Regions from separate parts of the Streptomyces sp. NPDC037083 genome, predicted to be linked through region 2. Evidence: riboswitches for the same ligand, from Rfam matches in the RefSeq annotation. Region 2 holds a riboswitch; each other region holds the start of a gene.
What was found. A riboswitch is a leader RNA that binds a small molecule or an ion and turns the genes downstream of it on or off. The one in region 2 is predicted to bind cyclic di-AMP.
Positions count from the first base shown of each region.

Region 1: linked by a shared signal. The riboswitch ahead of ACZ7DE_RS08645 (M23 family metallopeptidase) and the one ahead of ACZ7DE_RS03970 (transglycosylase SLT domain-containing protein) in region 2 are both predicted to bind cyclic di-AMP.
Region 3: linked by a shared signal. The riboswitch ahead of ACZ7DE_RS28545 (M23 family metallopeptidase) and the one ahead of ACZ7DE_RS03970 (transglycosylase SLT domain-containing protein) in region 2 are both predicted to bind cyclic di-AMP.

Region 1 is NZ_JBVJSQ010000003.1:4,641-9,835, reverse strand. It holds gene ACZ7DE_RS08650 (SGNH/GDSL hydrolase family protein) at 1-134, opposite strand, end outside; gene ACZ7DE_RS08645 (M23 family metallopeptidase) at 443-1,396, opposite strand; cyclic di-AMP (ydaO/yuaA leader) riboswitch at 1,401-1,558, opposite strand; gene ACZ7DE_RS08640 (alpha-galactosidase) at 1,863-3,938, opposite strand; gene ACZ7DE_RS08635 (tyrosine-protein phosphatase) at 4,162-4,959, shown strand; gene ACZ7DE_RS08630 (DUF6126 family protein) at 4,980-5,102, opposite strand; gene ACZ7DE_RS08625 (helix-turn-helix domain-containing protein) at 5,099-5,195, opposite strand, start outside.
Region 2 is NZ_JBVJSQ010000001.1:856,158-861,352, forward strand. It holds gene ACZ7DE_RS03965 (polyprenyl synthetase family protein) at 318-1,328, opposite strand; cyclic di-AMP (ydaO/yuaA leader) riboswitch at 2,257-2,457, shown strand; gene ACZ7DE_RS03970 (transglycosylase SLT domain-containing protein) at 2,461-2,940, shown strand; gene ACZ7DE_RS03975 (HAD family hydrolase) at 2,965-3,789, opposite strand; gene ACZ7DE_RS03980 (GNAT family N-acetyltransferase) at 4,080-5,144, shown strand.
Region 3 is NZ_JBVJSQ010000012.1:20,450-25,644, forward strand. It holds gene trmB (tRNA (guanosine(46)-N7)-methyltransferase TrmB) at 1-229, shown strand, start outside; gene ACZ7DE_RS28535 (PrsW family intramembrane metalloprotease) at 279-1,805, shown strand; gene ACZ7DE_RS28540 (aldo/keto reductase) at 1,943-2,887, opposite strand; gene ACZ7DE_RS28545 (M23 family metallopeptidase) at 3,156-4,178, opposite strand; cyclic di-AMP (ydaO/yuaA leader) riboswitch at 4,188-4,354, opposite strand; tRNA gene ACZ7DE_RS28550 (tRNA-Met) at 4,682-4,755, opposite strand; gene ACZ7DE_RS28555 (dihydrofolate reductase family protein) at 4,816-5,195, opposite strand, start outside.

The DNA of each region.
Region 1 (5,195 bases), on a different contig from region 2:
AAGTCGCCTTCGGGACGCAGGTCCGCGAGGAGGACCGCGAGCCGGTCCGCCCAGCCGACGAACGCCCCGTCGGGGCCGGGGTCGCCCACGCCCTCGGTGAAGCTGTCCCCCACCGCCACGTACGACCCGATCACTGATCTGTTGTCACTCTTCGAATCGTCTGCCACAGCAGTTCATGATTCACCTTCGAATGTGACTTACGCGACCGTAGGCAGAGGTTGACGGTCGGTGAGATAAGCCACTCCTAAAGAATTTGCCAACCAGGGAATAGGGAGCCACACCCGAAAGTCGTTGAAACGGGAATGACTCCGGGCGGTGCGGAACCCGACATGGGCCTGACACGCAGTCGAAGGCCGGACCCGGGCGGGTGCGGCCTTCGACTGCGTGTCAGGCGAGGGGGTCCGCCCGCTCGATCGACGTCGAGCGGGCGAGACCGGCAGGGTCAGCCGACGCTGACGCCGTGCGAGCGGAGGTACGCGATCGGGTCCACGTCCGAGCCGTAGTCCGGCGTGGTGCGGATCTCGAAGTGCAGGTGCGGGCCGGTCACGTTGCCGGTCGCCCCGGAGAGTCCGACCTGCTGGCCCGCGGTCACGGTCTGGCCGGCCGAGACGGAGAGCTGCGAGAGGTGGGCGTACTGGGCGTAGTAGCCGTCGGCGAGCCGGATGACGACCTGGTTGCCGTAGGCGCCGCCCCAGCCCGCGGACACGACGGTGCCCGCGCCGACGGCCTTGAGCGAGGTGCCGGTCGGGACGACGAAGTCCACGCCCGTGTGGTAGCCGCTCGACCACATGCTGCCCGACTGGTGGTACGGGGTGCCGACGGTGGCGCCGGCCACCGGCAGCACGAAGCCGTTGGAGCCGGTCTCGGAGGCCTGGGTGGCCTTCGAGGACGACGAGGTGGACGCCTTCGCGTCGGAGGCCTTCGACGACTTCGAGAACGCCGAGGACTTCGACGAGCTCTTGGAGGAGGAAGAGGACGAACCGGACGGCTTGGGGGCGCCGGTCGCGGCCTTCTTGCCGATCGACAGCTTGAGGCCGGGGTGGATCAGCGACGGGTCGTCACCGACGGCCTCGCGGTTGTCCTGGTAGAGCTTCCGCCAGCCGCCGCTGACCTTCTGCTCGTCCGCGATCTTCGAGAGGTAGTCGCCGGACCGCACGGTGTAGGTCTTCGAGGTGGCGGTCTTCCGGGTCACCGCGGCGGCCTGAACGGTCTTTTCCGAAACGGTTCGGGCGACCGACTGGCCGGCGGTCTGCGCAACGGATTCCGGGGTGGCCGCGTGAGCGCCGGAGGCGCCCATGAGCGGAAGGGCGAGCGCGGCGCCGCCGGTTCCGGCGACGGCTATGGAACGGGTGAAACGCTGGGCCTTGGGACGGCGGTGCTTACCCTTCGCGGGCATGGCGAATTCCTCTCCGGCGCCTGCGAGGTGAGCTGTCGGGTGCGGACTGGAGATGCCCGGCCGCGCCGAGGCGCGGCTTTACCCCAAGCCTGTTCCGGGACCGGAACAGGCGGTTGTGCCTGTGGGTCCCCCGCTCCTGCCGTTCACGGGTGAGTGTGCGGTCTCCGGGCGGCGGCAGGATTGGGCGTCCGTCCGGATTGGTGTGGAACGTAAGCGACCAGGACGCACAGGGACAAGCAGAGGTTGTACGGCCGACGCCCTCTACTTGATCCCCTGCGGGAATTCCCGGTCACGCTCCGTGAATCGCACCGCCGCCAATTCACCAAGCACCCTTGAATCACACGCGAATTACGTGAACATGACGGGCGACGCACGGTCACAGCTATGACGCTGCTCACGTGACACTTCTCCAGGACCCTTTATTACATAGCGAGTTCAAACAAAGGATCCAATTCGGACAGAAAGCTCAGATGCGACGCAGGCGGATAACCGTCGCATCGAGGTCGCCGCGCAGACCGGTACGCAGCCCGTGGTGCAGCAGTACCGCACCCCGGTGCACTTCGCCCGTTTCACGGCATTCGTACGAGGCTGTCGGGTCGAGCCCCCGCAGCCGCAGCGCGGGAACGGGCTCACCGAACCGCTGCGCCTGGAGCCAGGCGAGGACGACGGTCTCGTCGCCGCGCAGGTACTGAACGGCGCTCAGTCCGCCCGTCGGCGGACGCAGCCGGTAGAGGTCGCCGTGCTGCACCAGGGGCCGGATGTCCTTGTAGAGGTCCACCCATCCGCGCGCCTCGGCGAGCTCCTCCTCGCTCCACTCGGCGAGATCCCCGCCGACGCCGAGCACCCCGGCCATGGCGCTGACGAACCGAAAGCGCAGCGAGCTGACCCGCCCGTTGAGCTGCGTGTTGGGGCTGTCGGTGACCCATGCGGCCATGACCCGGGCGGGGTGCAGCTGGCTGAAGCCGTGCTGGATGTCGAGCCGGTCGAGCGGATCGGTGTTGTCGGAGGTCCACACCTGGTCGGTGCGGCTCATGATCCCCAGGTCGATGCGCCCGCCACCGCCCGAGCAGGACTCGAAGGCGACGCCCGGGTGGGCAGCCCGCAGCCGGTCCAGGAGGCCGTAGAGGGCGCGCACGTGGTCGACCCACAGGCGCTGCGGGTAGGGGTCGTCCGGCCAGCCGGCGTCGGTGAAGCAGCGGTTGAAGTCCCACTTGACGTAGTCGATCGGCGCGCTGGACAGGAGGGCGTCGAGCTGCTCCCAGAGGTACTCCTGGACGTCCTCGCGCGCGAGGTTCAACATGAGCTGATTGCGGAACTCCGTCCGCTTTCGTCCCGGTTGGAACTGCACCCAGTCGGGGTGCGCCCGGTACAGGTCGCTGTCCGGGTTGACCATCTCGGGCTCGACCCAGACGCCGAACTGCATGCCGAGGGCGTGCACGTACTCCCCGAGGGGTTTCAGGCCGTTGGGGAAGCGGTCGGGGTTGGGCCGCCAGTCGCCGAGCCCCGCGTGGTCGCCGGTGCGCGCCCCGAACCACCCGTCGTCGACGACGAACAGCTCCACCCCGATCGCCGCGGCGCGCCGGGCGAGGTTCGCCTGCTGCTCCTCGGAGATGTCGAAGTAGGTGGCCTCCCACGAGTTGAACAGCACCGGCCGGTCCTGCTCGGCGGCCGGGATCACGTGGGTGCGCTGATAGGCGTGCCAGGCGCGGCTCGCGCCGCCGAAACCGGCGTCGGTCCACAGGCCGGCGAAGACGGGCGCGGTGAAGTCCTCGCCCGACGCGAGGCGCAGCAGGCCCGAGTCGTCGTATCCGGCGCCGCCGGTGATCTGCACGCGCGCGTCGGGGAGCTGGGCGACGGCGATGCGCCACGAGCCGGACCAGCCGAGGGCGCAGCCGTAGACCTCGCCGCGCTCCTCGGTCGCGTCGGTGTCGAGGGCGACCCAGGGCAGGTGCTGGTGTCCGGTGTGGCCGCGGCGGCTGCCGATGACCTTCTCGCCGTAGGTGAGCGCGGACCGCGTGAGCCGCGACTCGGCGGCCCAGCGCCCGTGCAGCTGCGACAGCCGCCAGTCGTCACGCATGGGCAGGGTCCAGGTGGCCGAGTCCGCCCGGAGCAGCTCCAGCGGCTGCTCACCCTCGTTGCGCAGGGTCGCCCACCGCTCGACGACGTCGCCGCGCATCCGGTAGTGCAGGGTGACGCTCAGCCCGGCGTCACGGAACCGCAGCCGGAGTTCGTCGCCGTCGGTCTCGTGCGCCTCGAAGGTCCACTCGGTGCCGCGCCGCGCTTCGGTGCGCACCGACAGCGCGGGCCGGACGAAGCGGGGACCGCCCTCGACCGGGTACTCCTCGTGGCCGTCGAGCGGGGCCTCGAAGGACGCCCCGCGTTCCGGCAGCGCGAGCGCGGCGAGGGCCTCGGCGTCCGCGAGCGCGATGCGCGGGCCCCAGTGCAGATGGATCAGCTCGGCGGCCTCGGTGAGGTGGAGGGCGTAGCTGCTCGTGGGCCCCGAAAGGAGCCACGTACGGCCGTTGTCGGCGATCTCGGGCATCAAACCCCCACTGATTCGAACAGGTGCGATCAAGCCCCAACATCATCGAATGCCGTCGGCCCGCCGGGCAACTTCCCGCGGACAGGACTTTCACCTGGCCGGACGCCCGGTCGGCCGCCTGTGGACAACCCGTTGCCCCGGGAACCCATGTCGTATCGTCGAGGAGGTGTCCCGTCGGCCACCACGAGCCGCGCCGACGGAGACCGACAGGGAGGGAGTTCCCGTGACGCAGCAGATCCCGTCGACCGAGCCCGAGCTGGCCGGCGTGCGCAACTTCCGGGATGTGGGCGGTCTGCCGACCGTCGACGGCCGGCGGGTGCGTCACGGCGTGCTGTTCCGCAGCGGCCATCTCGCGCACGCCACCGACGAGGACGCCGCGTTCCTCTCCGGCCTGGGCCTGCACACCGTCTTCGACTTCCGCAACGCGGCGGACCAGAAACTGGAGGGTCCGGACGTCGAGCTGCCGGGCGTGCGCAACGTCAACCTGCCCTTGTCCGACCCGGCCGACGGGGCCGAGTTCTGGAAGATGGTCCGCGACGGCCACCTCGACCAGCTGCGCGAGATCCTCGGCGACGGCAAGGGCGCGGGCCGGATGATCGCCTCCTACCGCGCGATCGTCAAGGGGCGTACGGCCGAGCACTCGCAGGTGCTGCACGCGCTCGCCGAGGACAGTGTCCCGGCCCTGATGCACTGCGCGGCGGGCAAGGACCGGGCGGGCCTGTCCGTCGCGGTGACGCTGCTGGCCGTGGGCGTCGAGCGGGAGGCGATCCTCGGCGACTACCTGGAGTCCAACGCCAGGCACCGCCGCTACAAGGTGCGCCGCAGCGCCACCGCCGCCGAGGCCTACTCCCCCGAGGTCATGGAGCTGCTGAGCCCCCTTTTCGACGCCCGCGCGGAGTACCTCGCGGCGGCCTTCGAGACCATCGACGAGACCTGGGGCGGCGTCGACGCCTACCTGGAGCACGGCCTCGGACTCTCCGGTGGGACGCGCGAGCGGCTGAAGGAGCGGCTGCTCGACTGACCCGCCGCGGGCCGCCGGCGCTACTGCTTGGCCCCCACCTCGAACAGCAGCCACAGGAAGGCCGCGAAGGCGTGCCCCACGGCGATGTAGATGATCAGCCGGATCCAGAGGGTGCGGGGGAACTTCTCCTCGCGGTCGCTCATGGCGTCACGTCGCTCTCTGACGGGTTGGGGCCCAGGCACAGCGTGGCCGTGGGGCTCTGCAACAAGGTGTGGACGAAGAGGAGGTCGACCCCG
Region 2 (5,195 bases):
GTCACCATCTGACCAAATCGGCCACTCGGAAGCGTCAACCCGGGGACTCAACTCCGCGTACGCCTGCGGTATGACACGACCCGCCGAGACCGCCCCCTACCCGTAGGGGTGGCCGGTCCGCTCGATCGGCGGAGCGGAGGCGGCAGGCGCGAGGAAGGCTTCCGTCCGGCGACCCCCTGCGCCGGTCCGCCGGCCCGCCTGCCCGGCGGGCCGGCGCAGGGGCCGCGGCCGGGGCTCGACGCGCGGTACCGGACGTGACGGGGACGAGGGCGAGGGGTGGTGGGGGCGAGGAAGTGAGGGGTGGGGCGCGGGCCGGGTCAGCCGGCTCGGTGGACCACCGCGTCGCAGAGTTCCAGCAGCGCCGCCTTCGCGTCGCACTCCCGCAGCGGCGCCAGGGCAGCGCGAGCGTCCTCCGCGTACCGCACCGTGTCCCGGCGGGCCTGCTCCAGCGCCGGGTGGGCCCGGAGCGCCTCCAGGGCCTCGGCGAGCCGGGCGTCGTCGCTCAGGTCGGAGTCCAGCAGCTCGCACAGGGCGATGTCCTCGGGCAGCGACAGCCGCGCCGCCCTCTCCCGCAGCCGCAGCACGGGCAGCGTGGGAACGCCCTCGCGCAGATCCGTTCCGGGCGTCTTGCCGGACTCGTGCGAGTCGGAAGCGATGTCCAGGACGTCGTCCGCCAGCTGGAACGCGACGCCCAGCCGCTCGCCGTACTGCGTCAGGACGTCGACGACGGTCTCGTCGGCGCCCGACATCATCGCGCCGAACCGGCACGCCACCGCGACCAGCGAGCCGGTCTTGCCGCCGAGGACGTCGAGGTAGTGCTCGACCGGGTCGCGCCCGTCCGTGGGCCCCGCCGTCTCCAGGATCTGCCCGGTGACCAGCCGCTCGAACGCCTCCGCCTGCACCCGCACCGCCTCCGGTCCGAGGTCGGCCAGGATGTGCGAGGCGCGCGCGAAGAGGAAGTCTCCCGTGAGGACGGCGACGGAGTTCCCCCAGCGGGCGTTCGCGCTGGGCACCCCGCGCCGCACGGCGGCCTCGTCCATCACGTCGTCGTGGTACAGCGTGGCCAGGTGGGTCAGCTCCACCACGACGGCCGACGGCACGACACCCGGCGCGTAGGGGTCACCGAACTGCGAGGCGAGCACCACGAGCAGCGGCCGGAACCGCTTCCCGCCCGCCCGCACGAGGTGCTGGGCGGCCTCCGTGATGAAGGGAACCGCACTCTTGGTGGCCTCGAGCAAGCCTTCCTCGACAGCCGTCAATCCGGCCTGGACATCGGCTTCGAGAGCCTGGTCCCGCACGCTCAGCCCGAACGGCCCGACGACGGTCACGAGGGGTCTCCTGTCTGCTGGTGTCTACTGGCGATTACGCGGTTTGTCGATAGGTCGCTGCCCTCACTCAAGTCAGCGTATCCGGTCACGTTTCGATCACCGATAGCCCCCACGTCCCCCGAGCTCGAATGCACTCGCCCGGGAGGTGCCTCCGCCATGCCGGGCAGTACCGGATTACGCCCTCTAAGTTTCTGATCAGGCCATATGGGCAGACATCCATCGGATTACCCGAGGGTAGCGTTTCATGCCCCCCGCCACCCGCCGAGGCCGACCCGAACCCGGCAGCCCGCGGAACCGGCACCCGCCTGGCGGCGACACGCCGGACGGGACCCCCGTCGAAACCCGCGACACCTCCGTCGAAATCCAGGGCGCGCCCCCTGCCGGCGCCGACGGGACGCATGGGGAACGCGCCCGCATGCGGGCCGGCCGCCCCGAGGAGGGCGACCCCGAGGGGGTGACCCCAAGTGGGGGCGCATCTGAGCAGGCCACCCTGCGCCGCCGCCTCCCCGCGCCGCCTCCTTGCGACCTCTCCCCACACTCCCCCGCCCCCCGCGCCCCGCCGCTCCCGCCGCCGGGCGTGACGCCTGTCACGTAAGCGCCGGAGAAAAACAGGCCCCCGACGGCGGGCGCCGACCAACGACCCATCGACCGCCCATTGACTATGAGTTGGACCTAATGCCCGTTTCATCACTCTTGTGGACGCCGGTGACTTGGCTCACTTCACCGCACGGGCCGACCCCGGTCCGCCCTTCGCCGATCCTCCGCACCCCTCAAGCGAGTTGACGCTTTGCACCCACAAAGGATCAAGCACCCCATAGGCCACAGACCAAGGTCAATAGGGTGCATCTGTGAATTCGCTACTTGTTCCGGACATGTGCTCTCGCATACGTTCCCGGCCTGTCGGGCGGACGCCTAATCCTGCCGCCGCCCATGACACCCACCGAGAACGCACGGCAGGAGCGGGGGAACCAGGTAAGTCGCCGCGGCGGACGTTCCTGACGTCCTGGATTTTCAGGATGTCTCGGACAGTCCGTCACGGCTTGGGGTGAAGTCACGACCGTCAGGACGCGACCGGGCAGCTCCCGCCCGAACCCGACAGCTCACCTCGCAGGCGCCGGAGAGGAAATCCGTCATGTCCGCTGCTGCTCCCCGCCGCACCCGCACGTCCCGTCTCGCCCGCAAGCTCGCCGTCGCCGGCACCGGGATCGCCGTGCTGGCACTCCCGCTGATCGGCGCGACCAGCGCCTCCGCGGCGACCCCGACCGTCGCCACCGCCACCAGCCTCGGCTACTCCGACAACCTCGACGGTTGGATCCGCGCGTCCCTCCACGTCATGGCGCAGCACGGCATCCCGGGCACGTACGACGGCATCTACCGCAACGTCATCCGCGAGTCCTCGGGCAACCCCTACGCCATCAACCTGTGGGACTCCAACGCGGCCGCGGGCATCCCGTCCAAGGGGCTGCTGCAGGTCATCGACCCGACCTTCCGCGCCTACCACGTCGACGGCACGTCCTGGGACTCGTACGACCCGGTCGCGAACATCACCGCCGCCTGCAACTACGCGGCCGCGCGCTACGGCTCGATCGACAACGTGTTCGGCGCGTACTGACCGATCAGGCAGCGGCCCGCGGGCTCACGGGAACAGTCGCTCGAGGACGACGGCCACGCCGTCGTCCTCGTTCGACGTCGTGACCTCGTCGGCCACCGCCTTGAGCTCCGGATGCGCGTTCGCCATGGCGACCCCGCGCGCCGCCCAGTCGAACATCGGGATGTCGTTGGGCATGTCGCCGAAGGCGACGGTGTCCTCGGGCCGCAGCCCCAGGTGTTCGGCGGCCAGGGCCAGACCCGTCGCCTTGGTGATCCCGCAGGGCTGCAGTTCGACCGTTCCCGGCCCCGACATCGTGACGGTGGCGAGCGAGCCGACCACCGAGCGGGCGGTCGCCGCCAACTCGTCGTCGGACAGGAAGGGATGGCGCAGCAGCACCTTGCTGATGGGCTCGCACCACAGGTCGTCGCGCCGGCCGACGCGCAGGGCGGGCAGCGTCGGGTGCGGCATCCGGTAGCCCGGCTCGATGAGCGTCAGCCCGTCGACGCCGTCCTGGTCGACGGCCGCGTACAGCTGTCCGACCTCCGCCTCGATCTTGCCGAGCGCTGTCTCGGCCAGCTCCCGGTCCAGGGTGACCGACCACAGCAGACGATCCGCGCCGGCGTCGTACAACTGCGCGCCCTGTCCGCACACCGCGAGCCCCCTGCTGTGCAGACGGTCGAGCAGCGGCCGCACCCGGGGCGCGGGACGTCCGGTCACCACCAGGTGGCGTGCGCCGGCGGCCGCCACCCGCGCGAGCGCGTCGAGCGACCGGTCGGAGAAGGTGTCGTCGCCGCGGAGCAGCGTTCCGTCCAGGTCGGTGGCGATGAGCGAGTACGCGGTGCGCGCGGTATATGCGGTGGGTGCGGCCATGATCAGAGAATACGGATCCCGCGCCCCTCCGGTTCGACGCGGACCGAACAGCGGCCCGGTCCTGTCCGGTTCTGTCAACTCCCCTTCTGGGACTGACGTGCGGTGGTTGACGGCTTGCTCAAAGAATTGGCTTTCTGGCGCATCGCCGGGTAGCGGACGATTAAGGGCCTCTGCACCGGTTGGCAACAGCATGCGACGCTACCTACCGCGACGCCCCGATGGAGCGGTACCGTCCAAGTGTCCAGGGGGGACTTGATCGGGGGGTCAGGTTGAGCAGTGGGCGCATTCGCGTGCTGAGGCCGCAGGACCTCGGCGAGGGGGAGAGGGAGCGGTGGCGCGCGTTGCGTGCCGCCTCGACGCTTCCGCGAAACCCGTTCATGGAACCGGAGTTCACCGACGCGGTGGCCCTCGTACGGCCACGCACGCGTGTGGCGGTGGTGTACGAGGGACGGGAACCGGTCGGCTTCCTGCCCCACGAGCGCGGTCGGTTCGGCCAGGGCCAGGCTCTCGCGTACGGCGTCTCGGACGCGCAGGGCGCGGTGCTGGCGCCGGGTTACGGGCTGAACGCCGCCGAACTGATGCGGGCGTGCTCCCTGTCGAGCTTCGCCTTCGACAACCTGGAGGCGGAACAAGGGCTCTTCGTGCCGCACGCGGCCGCGGAGTACGCCTCCTACGTCATCGACGTGGAGAAGGGTTACGAGACCTACGAGTCCGTACTGCGCGCGCAGTCGCCGAAGTTCCTGAAGACGACGCTCGCCAAGGAACGCAGGCTCGGCAGGCAGGTTGGTGAGCTGCGGTTCGTCTTCGACGAGCGGGACCCGGCCGCGCTGCGCACGCTCATGGCGTGGAAGTCCGCGCAGTACCGCAGGACCGGCCGGCGGGACCGTTTCGCCCAGGAGTGGATCACCCGGCTCGTGGCCGCGCTCGCCGAGAGGCGCGCGCCGGAGTGCTCCGGCACCCTGTCCGTCCTCTACGCCGGCGACCGGCCCGTCGCCGCGCACTTCGGCCTGCGCTCCTCGGCCGTCCTCGCCTGCTGGTTCCCGGCGTACGACCCGGAGTTCGCGAAGTTCTCGCCCGGTCTGGTGCTGCATCTGCGGATGGCCGAGTCGGCCGCCGCCGAGGGCATCGGCCTGCTCGATCTGGGACGCGGTGCGGCCGAGTACAAGGACTCGCTGAAGACCGGGGAGCTACCCGTGTACGAGGGAGCGTGGACGCGTCCGGGGGTGGGCGCCGCCCTCTACTGGCTCAGCCGTGAACCGTCCCGCCGGGCGCACCATTTCGTGCGCAACCGGCCGAGGCTCGCCGCGGCGGCCGCACGGACCTTGAAGGGCGCGGGCCGACTGCGCCGGCGCTGACGCAGGTGGCCGCCGGTCAACACGTCGGCACAGGCCGACTTCGTCGGCGCA
Region 3 (5,195 bases), on a different contig from region 2:
CGCGATCGTGCACTGTGCCACGGACTGGGAACCGTACGCGGAGCAGATGCTGGAGGTGCTGACCGCGCACCCCGACTTCGAGAACACCAGGGCCGACGGCGGGTTCGCGCCCCGGCCCGAGTTCCGGCCGCTGACCCGTTTCGAGGGACAGGGGCTGGACAAGGGTCACGTGGTGAACGATCTGCTCTTCCGACGCGTACAGCATCGCGTCCAGCACGGGGCTCGCTGACCGCCCAACGCCCTCCACCACAGTCCCCTCCCTCGTTAGGGTCGATGCCGTGGCCATCAGTCCCCCGTTTCCGCCCTGTCCGCCGTATCCCGGCGGCGCTCCCGAGGACGGCGAGCTCAGGCACGCGCACTGGTGGCAGCACAGGTGGGTGCGGTACGGCGCGCTCGTCACGCTGCTCGTGCTGTCCGGGCTGGTCATCCTCGCGCTGGTGCGCGAGCAGACCGGCACGGAAGGCTTCCTGGTCGGGCTCGGGCTCGCCGTGCTGCCGGTGCCGCTGCTGGTCGCCGCCTTCCGGTGGCTCGACCGGGTCGAGCCGGGACCCTGGCGGAACCTGGTCTTCGCCTTCGCCTGGGGCGCGTGCGCGGCGGCGCTGATAGCCATCGTCGCCAACAGCTTCGCCACCAGATGGATAGCCACCGCGACGGCCGACCCCTCCAGCGCGGACACCCTGGGCGCGACCGTCATAGCGCCGGTCGTCGAGGAGTCCGCCAAGGCGGCGGCCGTCCTGCTCGTGTTCCTCTTCCGCAGGCGGGACTTCACCGGGATCGTCGACGGCGTGGTCATAGCCGGGGTCACCGCCACCGGCTTCGCCTTCACCGAGAACATCCTCTACCTCGGCACCGCCTTCGGCACCGACCAGCTCACGGGTGACACCGGCATCGCCTCCGTCACCGCCGCGACGTTCTTCGTGCGCGTCATCATGTCGCCCTTCGCGCATCCCCTGTTCACCGTGCTGACCGGCATCGGCTTCGGCATCGCCGCGCTCTCCGGGGTCCGTCGGCCCGTTCGGCGTGTGCTGCTCCCCCTGTGCGGGCTGCTTCTCGCGATGGGCATGCACGCCCTGTGGAACGGCTCGTCGACGTTCGGCGAGTTCGGCTTCTTCGCGGTGTACGCGGCGATCATGGTGCCCGCGTTCGGACTGCTGACCTGGCTGGTGGTGTGGACCCGGCAGCGGGAGCTGCGCACCGTCCAGGAGGAGCTGCCCGTCTACGCGGCCGCCGGATGGCTCACCCCGGCCGAGCCGTACGCGCTCGCGTCCATGCGGGCCCGTCGCCTGGCCAGGAAGTACGCCGGCCGCCACCTGGGCAGGCCGGCGGCGCGGGAGGTGGCGCGCTACGAGGCGTACGCGACGTCTCTCGCGTTCCTGCGGCACCGGGGCCGACGAGGCCGGGCCGACGCCGACTTCGTCGTCCGGGAAGGGGAGTTGCTGAACGAGCTGTGGCGCCGCAAGGACGTCGCCCGTCCCGCGCTGGACCACGCGGCACGGATGACGGCCCCTCCGGTACGGGTGGCTCCGCCGCCCTGGCCGGTGTACGGGGCGTACGGGTACGGCCCCGGTCCCGGCCAGGCCCCTCCGTACGGCCAGGTCCCCGGTCCCGGACCGGGATACGGGTACGGACAGGGGTACGGCTACGGGTATCCGGCGGGCCCGACGCCCGGGAACCCGGCAGGGCCGGCCCCCGGCCGTCCCTCAGGCCACGGCGGGTACGGCGGCCAAGCGGGGTACGGCGGGCACGATCACGCGGGGTACGGCTACCCAGCGGCCCCGAACCCCTCCCCCAACCCCTACCACTAGCCACAGCCACAGGTACAGCCACAGCCCTCGGTCCTGCCCTCCGTCCCAGCCCCGCCTGCCAGGCAGCACCGGGCCGAGCCGCGGTGGGTCGGGGCGGTCCCGGTCGGGTGGGGTGGGGTCGAGTCAGGGTGGGCAGATCAGGCCGAAGCCTCCGTCAGCCGGGTGATCTCCGCGCTCGTGAGTTCCAGGTCCGCCACACCCAGCAGCGCCGGCAGCTGTTCGGCCGTCCGCGCGGAGGCGATCGGTGCGGCCACGGTCGGCTGTGCGGCGAGCCAGGCGAGGGCGACCGTGGCGACCTGGGCGTCGCGGGCCTGGGCGATCTCGTCCAGGGTGGTCAGGACCCGGCGGCCCCGCTCGGTGTCGAGGTGCTTGGCGGCGCCGGCGGAGCGGGCGCTCTCCACCGTCGCACCGGGCCGGTACTTGCCGGTGAGGAATCCGGAGGCCAGCGAGAAGTACGGCACGGCGGCGAGGCCGAAACGGGCGGCGAGGTCCTGCAGGCCGCCCTCGTAGGTGTCACGCGAGACCAGGTTGTAGTGGGGCTGCAGGGCGACGTACCGGGCCAGGCCCTCCCGGTCGGAGAACTCCAGGGACTCCTGGAGGCGTTCGGGGGAGATGTTGGAGGCGGCGATGTGGCGCACCTTGCCCGCCTTCACCAGCTCGTCGAGCGCGCCGATGATCTCCTCGACGGGCACCTCGGTCTTGTCGAAGTGCGTGTAGTACAGGTCGATGCGGTCGGTGCCCAGCCGACGGAGGGAGGCGTCCGCGGCGGCCTTGATGTTCCCGGCGGACAGGCCGGGGAACTCGGGGTGCTGGCTGACCTTGGTGGCGATGACGAGGTCGTCGCGGTTGCCGCGCTGCTTCAGCCAGTTGCCGATGACGGTCTCGGACTCGCCGCCCGAGTTGCCCTCGGCCCAGGAGGAGTAGGAGTCGGCGGTGTCGAGGAAGTTGCCGCCGGCGGCCGCGTAGGCGTCGAGCACGGCGAAGGAGGACGCCTCGTCCGCCGTCCAGCCGAAGACGTTGCCGCCGAGGGAGAGCGGGAAGACCTCGAGGTCGGAGGAGCCGAGTGTGCGAAGGGAAGTCATGTGTCATCTCAACGGTCACACGGGCCACGCCCATTCCACGCGGCCTGCGAAGAACGCGTGAACGGCGTGTGGCCCGACAGACCGGCAGCCCTGACGTCGGGGGTGGCCGTCAGGGCTGCCGGGGACCGGTCAGGGTTCCCCGATGAGGTCGTACGGAGTGCCCCGCGTCGTACGGGTGTCCCGCGCCGTACGGAGTCTCCCCGAAGGGACGTCTCCCGGACGTCTCCGGGACGTCTTCGGGAGTTCTCCGGGACGCCTCAGGCACGTCTCAGGGGTTGAGGCCCTTGCTGCGCAGCCACGCCGCCGGGTCGATGCCTTCGGAGCTGCCACCCGGGTGGACCTCGAGGTGGAGGTGGGCGCCGGTGACGTTTCCGGTCGCGCCCACGCGGCCGATCACATCGCCGGTGGCGACCTTCTGGCCGACGCTGACGTTGATCGACGACTGGTGGCAGAACCAGAGCTCGGTGCCGTCGTCCAGCGTGAGGATGGTGCGGTAGCCGTAGGAACCGGCCCAGCCCGCCTCGGTGATGGTGCCGCTGTGGACGGCCTTGATGAGCGTGCCCGTGGGCGCGGCGAAGTCGAGACCGGTGTGGTACCCGGAGGACCACAGGGAACCGGCCTGGCCGAAGGTCGAGGTGATCGTGTACGAGGAGGTCGGCAGCGTGTACTGCTTGGCCAGTTCGGCCAGGCGCGCGGCCTCGGCCTTCTCGGCTGCCTCCTCGGCGGCCTTCTTCTTCGCGGCGGCGGCCTCGGCCTCCGCCTCCTTCTCGGCCTTGGCGGCGGCGTCGGCCTCGGCCTTCTTGGCGGCCTCGGCGGCCTTGACCTCGAACTGGGTCTGCTGCGACTCGGCCTGCGCCATGATCCGGCTGCGGAGGGCCTCGCCGGCGTCGGCGGCGCTCTCCTCGGTGTCGACGGCGGTCTCGGACCCGAAGCTCGCCAGGGCGGGCGCGGCTTCCTGGGCGGGGTCCTCGTCGGAGATGAGGGAGCCCACGTTGGGCATGTCCGGCATCGAGATGGAGACCGGGGCCTTGCCGGTGTTGGCGCTCGCCATTCCGCCCGCGCTGACGGCGGCGATGACGCCGACGCCGAGGACGGTGGAGCTGCGGGCGAACCCGCCGCCGCGCTGCTTGGCGACCCGGTGCTTGCCCCGGACCGGGCGAACGGACTCCGCGGTGGGGTTCCATTCCTCCCAGGGGCCCTCGTCGGTGCGGTAGCCGCCGTAGCCGAAGGTCTCGGTGGACCGCTGGCTCGGCGCGTACGGGGCCTCGGGGGCAGGCGGGTTGGACGCCACGCGGGCGCGCTCCTTTCCTTCCGTCGCCTACCGGGTTAGCTGACGGGTTCGGAGCGGGAAGGTCTCCTACGCGCGTATACCGACCGTGGACTCTGCGAGTTCACGGTGACTTCCGCGCGATTCACCCCAAGTTGGTGGTTCCCCGGTTCCCTTGCGGGATTCGGCGCGTGCGCACGGAGCCGACTCTGGTGCCGGCTGGGACGACCGCGCTGCGTTATCGAACGTTAATAGACCCAGGGGTGGGTTTCCAAGCTGTTCTGCTTGATCAACAACATTTCCGGCCTGGACTTTCGGGCCACCAGCGGTGAAAAACGGGCGAGTTGACCTGCCTGCCGCACACCTCGGCAGTCACAGGCGTTTTGATGGCGACTCAACCTTGATGCGCAGGGCGGTCACCTGGTCACCATGCGTAAGAAAGTGAGGGGGAAAGGTGGGCGCGAGGCATACGAGACGGAATACACCGAGGGCCGGAACCCTGTTGGATTCCGGCCCTCGGCCTTCAGTAGCGGGGACAGGATTTGAACCTGCGACCTCTGGGTTATGAGCCCAGCGAGCTACCGAGCTGCTCCACCCCGCGTCGTTGTGACTCCAGTGTACGTCATCTGCGGGAGGTGAAACACCACGGTTGACCGCGGCCTCACGCCAGGTGCCGGTTCGGTGCCTTCGCCCGCTCCTCGTACTCCGGCAGCACGACGACGTCGACGCCCGCGGCCGTCAGCATTCCGGTGCCGTCCGCCGCCGTCACGAAGGTGTCCGGCTCGCGCCAGGCCGTGACCACCCGGCGCACGCCCGCGTCGAGGATGAGCCGAGCGCAGGGCGAGGGGCGCGAGGAACGGCGGGCGCAGGGTTCGAGGCTGCTGTAGACGGTGGCCGTGGGCAGCCGCGGGTCGGCGGGGTCGAGCTTGGCGAGGGCCGCCTCCTCGGCGTGCACGACCGGGTCGCCCCCCTCGCGGGAGTGGCCGCGTGCCAGTTCCGTGCCGTCGGCGGCCACGATCACCGCCCCGACGCTGAAGGCGG